2 regions of the Pontibacter kalidii genome follow, and region 2 is predicted to be linked to the other one. Evidence: riboswitches for the same ligand, from Rfam matches in the RefSeq annotation. Region 2 holds a riboswitch; the other holds the start of a gene.
What was found. A riboswitch is a leader RNA that binds a small molecule or an ion and turns the genes downstream of it on or off. The one in region 2 is predicted to bind thiamine pyrophosphate.
Positions count from the first base shown of each region.

Region 1: another riboswitch for thiamine pyrophosphate. It lies ahead of OH144_RS12790 (class I SAM-dependent methyltransferase); the one in region 2 lies ahead of OH144_RS20310 (TonB-dependent receptor).

Region 1 covers NZ_CP111079.1:3,050,554-3,054,750, reverse strand. Annotated here, with positions in the region: gene OH144_RS12800 (class I SAM-dependent methyltransferase) at 1-582, opposite strand, end outside; gene OH144_RS12795 (DUF2911 domain-containing protein) at 670-1,539, opposite strand; TPP riboswitch at 1,687-1,791, shown strand; gene OH144_RS12790 (class I SAM-dependent methyltransferase) at 1,867-2,592, shown strand; gene OH144_RS12785 (AIR synthase-related protein) at 2,589-3,653, shown strand; gene OH144_RS12780 (thiamine phosphate synthase) at 3,650-4,197, shown strand, end outside.
Region 2 covers NZ_CP111079.1:4,786,978-4,791,174, reverse strand. Annotated here, with positions in the region: gene OH144_RS20310 (TonB-dependent receptor) at 222-2,696, opposite strand; TPP riboswitch at 2,758-2,854, opposite strand; gene OH144_RS20305 (hypothetical protein) at 3,082-3,330, shown strand; gene OH144_RS20300 (aldose 1-epimerase family protein) at 3,509-4,197, opposite strand, start outside.

The DNA.
Region 1 (4,197 bases), 1.7 Mb from region 2:
CACGTCGCCAAGCGAGTTAAAGCCTTCGCCCAGGTTTTTCTTGCCTTTCTCGATGCGCAGCTTCACCTCCAGCACCTCCAGCATCGCCTCCACGTTATAATCGGTCTCGCCGTAGCGGTCGAACATGAGGTTGGGCACGAGGTTATTCGGCTCCAGGGCCACCACCCAGCCGCCCGGCTTGGTTACCCGTATCATCTCCTGGATCACGCGCTGCGGGTTTTTCACGTGGATCAGCAGCGTCTGGCAGAGCGTCACGTCAGCAATATCGTCGGGCAGGGGGATGTCGGTGGCGTTTCCCACCTTAAACTCGTAGTCGATGTTCTTGTGGCCAAACTCGCTTTGCGCCCGCTGCCGCGCCTCGGCAATGTAGCCCGGCTCGTAATCCACGCCGTATACTTTGCCGGCGTCGGGCATATATTTGGAGAACTTAAAACCCATCATGCCCTTGCCACAGCCAATATCCACCAGCGTTTGCGTGTAGGGGATATACAGGCGCTCAGCCAGCAGCTCCAGGTAATCCTCGTTCCACCAGTATTCCCGGGCGGGGCCCAGGTGCTCTTCCGAATGCTTCTTCTCTTCCAACAGGTTTATAAGTTATAGTGCCACAAAAAAGCCTCCGGAAGCATACTTACTCCCGGAGGCTTTTATACGTTAAAAGCAAAGATAGCTTTATTTCATCTTTTTCCACTCGGCAATAGCCTTCTCGTTCAGGCGAACATAATCCTGGTTATTGGCTGCCTTAGCCAGTTCCATAGATTTCTCGGCTGTTTTAACGGCGGCTTTGTAGTTCTTCAGCTGTGCCTCAATTTTAGCCTGTGCGTGCAGGTTCCAAAATTTAGGATCCTTTTCGTTGGCCTTTTTCATCCACGCATGGGCTTGTTTCAGGTCGTGGCCTTTTTCAAGGTAATAGTTCGCCGCTGCTGCATACAGGTTCGGGTTCACGTTGGTGCCTTTCACCACGTGCTCGTTTATCTGCGCCATCACTTTGCTGTCTACATCAGTTTTTACCGTGAAAGGCACCACCACATTGTCCCACATGATCTCCACATCTGCCGCATCAGCCTTAAGGTTGGCAAAGTTAATGGTGAAAGACTCTGCTTTACGCGGGTTCGGCTGCGGTTTCACCTTAAAGCGCACCAGGTCCTCGGCCTGGTTGTAGTCCTGGCCGCCATCGCCCCAGTGCTTGGTGTTTTTATGGATGATGATGGTCCACTCGTCCTTGCCCGGAATGGTGTACAGGGCATACTCGCCCGCAGGCACTTTATTTCCCTCAATGGTGACGTCCTCAGAGAATTTGATCTTGGTGGAGGCATTGGCACCAGTGCGCCATACTTGGCCGTAAGGCACCAGGTCGCCGAAAATCTGGCGATCTTTCACTGCCGGACGAGAATAGTCCACGGAGATGGTTCCCAGGCCTACGGCCTGCTCAATTTTCTGCGACGGGCTTGCAGCCGGCATTTTTATACCTTGCGCCTGTGCAGCGCCTGCGCCCAGCATAAGTGCTGCTGACAGGGCAAAGCCGATGAGTGCTTTTTTCATGGTTTTCGATTAGGTTTTAATTTGTTGATGCTGGTGTAATATTACACATTATCTTAAAATTTAACCAGTAGTGCACCCATGATTGCGGAGCTACTGGCCATTGTTTGTGGCGCTGTTTTTTATTCTCTCCGAAGTTTTATACCTTAGCAAAAGTACACGGGGTGCTTGACGACTATAATGTCCTCAGGCTGAGATGATACCCGCAACCTGATCTGGATAATGCCAGCGTAGGAATTGTAACCTCATGGGGTACTTTGCACAAGTATATTCCCTTCTTCCTATCTGCCTTAAACAGTCAGGCTATTTTATAACGCTAAAATACCTGCTGTGAGCAATCTGCAACAACAAAAATTCGACCTGGTAACCCGCGACCTGCGCAAGTGGCAGGGCCGCGAAGAATGGTTTTTTAACCGCGACCACACCGACACCTACGAACTCTGGTATGAGGGCCGCTACAAGCGCGCCGAAGTATGGCAGAAAAAGGTGATCGGTCAGCTAATCAAGAAAGATGAACGTGTAAAGACACTGCTGGAGTTTGGCTGCGGCACCACCCGCTTTACCCGCTGGTGGAAGGAAATCGGGATAGAGGCAAGTGGCGGCGACATCTCGCCTTTTATGCTGGGGCAGGGCGTGCATCTGTTCGACGGCGACCTGGTGCTGGCCGACTCCCACCACATGCCGTTCAAGGATCATACCTTTGATGCCCTGGCCTTTATCACCACCTTTGAGTACTACAAAGACCCCGTGAAGGTGATTCGGGAGGCGGCGCGCGTGGGCAAGTATGGCATTGTGTTCGGCATGATGAACCGCAACTCCCCGAAGGTAGTCAGAAGAAGGGTGCAGGAGATGTTCGGCAAAAATCCTTTCTACGTTACGGCCACTTTTTACACGCCCAAAAAGCTGCTGGCGGTGATAGCGGAAGCCTTACAAGGGAGAGACTATACGATAGAATGGACCGCAACCGGCCTGCCCCAGTGGTTCCCGGTACAGCAGTGGCACCAGCCCTATGGCGATTTCTTTGGTATGTACGTACGCCTAAACGATGCGATATGAGCGCCTTTGACGACAACTCCGGAAAGCTGGCCGTTGCCACTTTTAAAGAGGTGCTGTTGCCGCAAAGCGGGGCGCAGCGGGAGGAGGTGCTGGTTGGCCCCCGGTTTGGGGTAGATACGGCTGTTATTGATTTGGGCAATAATCTCGGAATGGCTGTGTCGAGCGATCCGCTTTCCCTTATACCTTCCATCGGGCTGAAGGAGTCGGCCTGGCTGTCGGTGCATTTGCTGGCCAATGACATGGCTTCTACGGGCTTTGCTCCCATGTATGCGCAGTTTGTGCTCAACCTGCCCACCAGCCTTTCCCTGGAGGCATTCAGGGAGTACTGGGGGTATATGCATCAGTTTTGCCAGGAGATAGGCGTAGCCATTACCGGAGGCCATACAGGGCAGATCGAAGGCCAGAACTCCACCATTTCGGGTGGCGGTACCATGTTTCTGACGGCTCCTCTAAACGAGATACTGACGAGCGACAAGGCCGAGCCAGGAGATATACTTGTCGTCACGAAAGAAACCGCCCTTGTCTCCTCTTCTATCCTGGCCATGAGCTTTCCGGAAACGGTGAAGAACAAACTGGGCTGTGAAGTATGGGAGAATGGGTGCGAGAACTTCTTTCAAACTTCCTCGCTGCCCGATGCCCTGGCTGCCAGGGAGGTGCTCAAAAGCAATACGGAGCTGAAAGCCATGCACGATGTGACAGAGGGCGGCGTCGTAGGGGCTATCTGCGAGATGGCGAATGCCTCCGGCTGTGGCTTCAGAATCTATAACGATGCTCTTCCGGCAGGAGAAGCACAGCTCCAGATAACCCGGCTGTTCGGCATCGACCACCGCTTCTGTGTTGGTGCCGGCTCTATGGTGATGGCTGTAAAGCCAGGGAAAGAGCAGGAGCTTATCTGTCACCTAGCTGCCAAATCCATCAAGGCAACGGTAGTCGGCGAAATGCTGCCGCGGGAAGCAGGTTTCAGGGTGGTGGAGAATAGCGAAGAGAACAAGTTATCCTTCGATGGGAAAGATCCTTATTGGGGGGCATTTTTTAAAGCGCTGAAAGCAGGGTGGAAATGAGAGAGAATAGCAAAATTACCAGTGGAATTTACCTCGTACTGGACCCAAGCATAAACCAGGTGGTGCTGCTACAAAAGGTGCAGGAAGCCTTGGAAGGCGGCGTGAGCGCACTGCAGATCTGGAATAACTGGCCAGCTGACTACAGCGCTGCTGATAAAAAAGCCCTCATCAAAGATTTAGTCGATCTTGCCGGTGCTTATCAGGTGCCTTTGTTGATAAACGAAGAGTGGGAGTTGCTGAAAGACACGGAACTGTCGGGTGTTCATTTTGATGATATTCCGGAGAACCTTGAAGGCATGAAAGCTGCAGTTGGGCGAGATTTTATCACCGGAATTACCTGCAGCAACAACCTGGACGTGATACGCTGGGCCACCGAAAATCAACTCGACTATGTATCCTTCTGTGCGGTGTTTCCTTCGTCCTCGGCGGGCAGCTGTGAGCTAGTACGACCGGAAACGATCAGGGAAGCCAGAGAAATGACACAGATGCCGCTCTTTCTGTCCGGCGGCATCACAACAGAAAACATGCTTGCGCTAAAAGAGCT
Region 2 (4,197 bases):
ACTTCCGACTGCTCCAGCCAAAGTATACTCTATAGCGCCAGCGATTGTAGCTTTTGCAAAGCAGTTACAAACTGCGGCCAACCCCAACCACATTTACGCTTTCGCTAATCTTGCGGCAGGAGTAGAAGTATACATCCTGCTCATCTTGAAATCCTGATACTGGCAACAAAGAAGCCCCACCGAATGGCGGGGCTTCTTTACAGAAAGTATGAATTTATACTTTAGAATTTCAGGCCAACGGAGAGCAGGAAATTGCGCGTGGCTTGCGGGTAGTAGAAGTTCTCGGTTGTCTGAGCGCCATCGGCAATGTAGCTGAAAGTATAGCCGTTGGCCGCGTACTTCTCGTTAAACACGTTATTCACCAGCAATCCTAACTCCAGCTCTTTCAGTACATTTTTAAACCCGATGTTATAGCGCAGGCGCAGGTCACCTACCTGGTAAGGCCGGATGATGCGGCTTTCGTTTTCAGTATTGTCGAGGTACTGCTTGCTCACCGTTTTGTAGATGAAGGCGGCACGCAGCCCTTTCAGCACCTCCACCTCCAGCTGGCTGGCAGAAATAAAGGCCGGGGAGAAAGCAATGGTCGTTTCGTTGTAGTTGTTCACGGCCTGGTCGCCGTTGTCGTAGTCATCAATAAACTCGTGGAAGCCTTTTATCTTGTTCTGGCTGTAGGCTAAGTTGGAGCTTAATTTGGCCGTGGTTCCCAGGCGCAGGGCACCGGCAAGCTCTATGCCCTGGCGGTAACTCTTGTCGATGTTGGTACGGGTATAGGCTCCCACATCGTTTATCTGGCCTGTCAGCACGAGCTGGTTTTTGTAGTTCATGTAGAAGTAGTTCGCCTCCAGGTCGGCCGTAAGCGGGTTTGCGCCTACCTCTGCCAAGGCCAGCTGCCCGCGGTAGCCCGCCTCTACGTTGCGCAGGGTCTCGTGCTTCGGCCGGCTGCTTGGGGTAGACTCTGTAAAGTCGTCGCGGACCGGTTCGCGGTTGCCCACCGCATAAGAGGCATACAACTGGTGCGTTGGCTGCAGGTTATAAGTGATGCCGGCTTTCGGGTTCACGAAAGTATAATCCACCTCCTGCTCTATATTTTCCAGGTCGTTGTCGAAACCCACGAACGCGTAGTTGATGGTGCGCACCTGTATATCTCCGAACAGATTCAGTCTATCGGTAAGGCCGTAGGTGGCTTTGGCAAAGATGTTGAAATCTGTTTTTTTAGCGTTGTTGTCGTAGTAACGGTCGCCCAGGTTCGAGGTGGAGGCATAGCGTGCCCAGATCACCTCCCCAAAATGGTCGCCGTCGTACGTGTTCCAGGCGCCGCCCAGGGTCGCGTTCAGGCGGGCGTTCGGGTTATACTGCAAGGCATAGGTCACCCCGTAAAAGCTGTTGTCCAGCCAGCGGCGGCGAATGATGTCCGACGACTCAATGGTGTCCCCGCCGATCTCCACGTTGGGCAAGCCGTAATCGGCCAGGTCGTCATCGGCCTTAAACTGCTCGTAGTAGCCACGCCCCAGGGTGTAATGCAGCGCTCCCGAAAAGGTCAGGCCCGGCATAAAATCATGCGAGAGGTGCAGCTGGTAGTGGTCTTGCTGGTAGTTGTCGGTTTCGTTGTCGTAGGTGTAGTAGTTGTACTTGCGGCCGGCGTTCAGCAGGTTCTCCTTGTCTGCTCCCTCTATCCAGTTGCGGTCTATGTAGGCCTGCAGGTCGGCGGCGTTGCCGTACACCAGGGCCTCCGGGGTGCCATACCACGCCTGGTAGGTCTGCTCTTTACCCGAGAAGGTGACGAACTTAACCGAGGTTTTATCGCCGTAATAGCCTCCCGAAAAGTACAGCGACTTCAGGTCGGAGAAGGCTCTGTCAATGTAGCCATCCGACTTGATGCGCGACAGGCGGCCGTCAAAAGCAAATTTCCCGTTGATCAGGCCCGTGCCGAAGCGTACGTTGTTTTTCCAGGTGTTAAAAGAGCCATAGCTGTTATCAGTTTCGGCATAGGCCTCGCGGCGCACTTGCTGGGTCTGGATATTTATACTTGCCCCGAAGGCACCGGCTCCGTTTGTAGAGGTGCCCACACCGCGCTGCACCTGAATATCTTCTACAGACGACGCAAAGTCAGGCATGTTCACAAAGAAAGTACCGTGGCTCTCCGAGTCGTTAACCGGGATGCCATTCACCGTTACGTTGATGCGCGTGATATCGGAGCCCCGGATGCGGATGCCGGTATAGCCCACGCCTGCGCCGGCATCAGAGTTTACCACCACCGATGGCACCTGCTCGAGCAGGTATGGCAAATCCTGCCCAAAGTTGCGCTCGGCTATCTCCTGTTGTGTTACGTTGGTAAAAGTGGTGCCGGTGGTCTGGTCGGCGCGGGTGGCCTGCACAATTACCTCGCTTGCCTGCTGGGCCTGCGGCTGCAGCTGTATCTGCACCTGCTCGTCCTGGGCCAGGTTTATACTTACCTGCCGCTGCTCAAAGCCCAGAAAACTCACCCTTAGCGTGTAGGTGCCGGCCGGAAGGTTGGGAAAAGAGAATGTGCCGCCGCTGCCGGTGGCCGTAGCGGTGTTGGCCCCTTGCAGCACGACGGTAGCACCGGCCAGGGACTCGTTTGTGTCGGCATTGCTCACACGCCCGCTCAGGGTATGCTGCGCCAACAGTTGCATTGGCAGTACAATCGCTGCCAGCGCAATTAAAAAGCTTTTCATTGGTTATAGAAAAAGAAAATGGTGAAACATACAGACATGCCAGGGGTAGGCAGCCTGCTACTTTGTTTCCCGAACCTCTCCCTTCGCCGGCATTACCCGGATCAGGTTCTATGGGTATGATCTCAGCCCGTAATCTTTGGGCACCCCTGAGTACGGGCAAAGGTATGTCGCTTTCTCTTCTAAACCAAAACAGGATTGATTTATACTTCAGCAACCCATAACACAAGCTTGGCGGCTCCTGCTAAATTTTACCTCTGGCAGATAACCACTTAGCCTGAAAGTACGTTCTAAAGCTTAAAAGGGCACTATAGTTTTTACCTTTCGTAAACAAGCTTTTTGCCGCGCCGAGAGATCAGCAGAAGTTGAAAAATAAAAGAGAACCGTGATGATGATCAGCATATTGTATACAGTAGCCTTGCTAACCATACTGGCATATTATGCCTTTTCCCCACGCACTAAATTCAACCGCCCCCCATCTACCGACAACGACGATGATGGAGGCGAGCCTTTAGGAGATGACTTGCCAGATCTGGACCTTCCACCAGGCATATCACTTCCTGTAAGCGACTTCGAACCGAAGTATGACATCAGGAAGATTACGGTTCCGAAATTCCCGGAGCCATCGCTGCACTAGGTCCTAAGCTTTTCAATCAAAAAGCCCCGCTATGTTGAAACATAACGGGGCTTTTTGATTGAAAAGCTTAGGGAGTTTAGGAGTTGGGGAGGTAGAGAGTTTAGGAGTTAGGCGTGATTTATCGTACTCAACATCTAGTAGCGAGAATCTAATAACGAACAACCAATAACGACTGTGCTTACAGCACCGTGATGGTATAGGTGCGGGCGAAACTCTGCTCCGGGGCCAGTTGGTTGATACCCTCCTTCTCGGTGATGTCACCGCTCTCGCCTACCCTGCCGGCAATGCCGCACCAGGGCTCAATGCACACGTAGCGTGGGTGCTCCGGCTTACCCCAGATGCCCAGGTACGGGAAGCCCTCAAACTCCACCTCCACCCTGCGTGCGTTCCTGTGGCTACCCAGCACCACCTTCTCCGACTGCACCTCCTTAAATACCAGCGCATCTTTGTAGAAGTAGCTGCTTTTCAGGGGCAGCACCCGCTCCTGCTCCATTACCGCCTCGGTGTCGCCGTTCTGCAGGCCATCCTCACTCAGCAGATGGCGGTGCAGTGTTTCCTTTTTCTCAAACTCGATGAAGTAATCCTCATACGACTCGTTGGGGTAAAAGGGCACATTAAAACCTGGGTGGCCACCAACAGAGAAGTATAAATTCTGCTTGCCTGTATTGGCGATGTGGTAGGTAACCGAGAGCTTGTTCCACTCCAATGTATAGGCGATCAGCAACCTGAACTCAAACGGGTACTGCTGCAGCGTCTCCTCGTCCTCGGTCAGCTGGAAAACCAGCTTGTCGTGCTGCTCCTCCACCAGCTTGAACTCCTTGCGGCGGGCAAAGCCGTGGCGCTTCATGCCATACTTTTGCCCCTCGT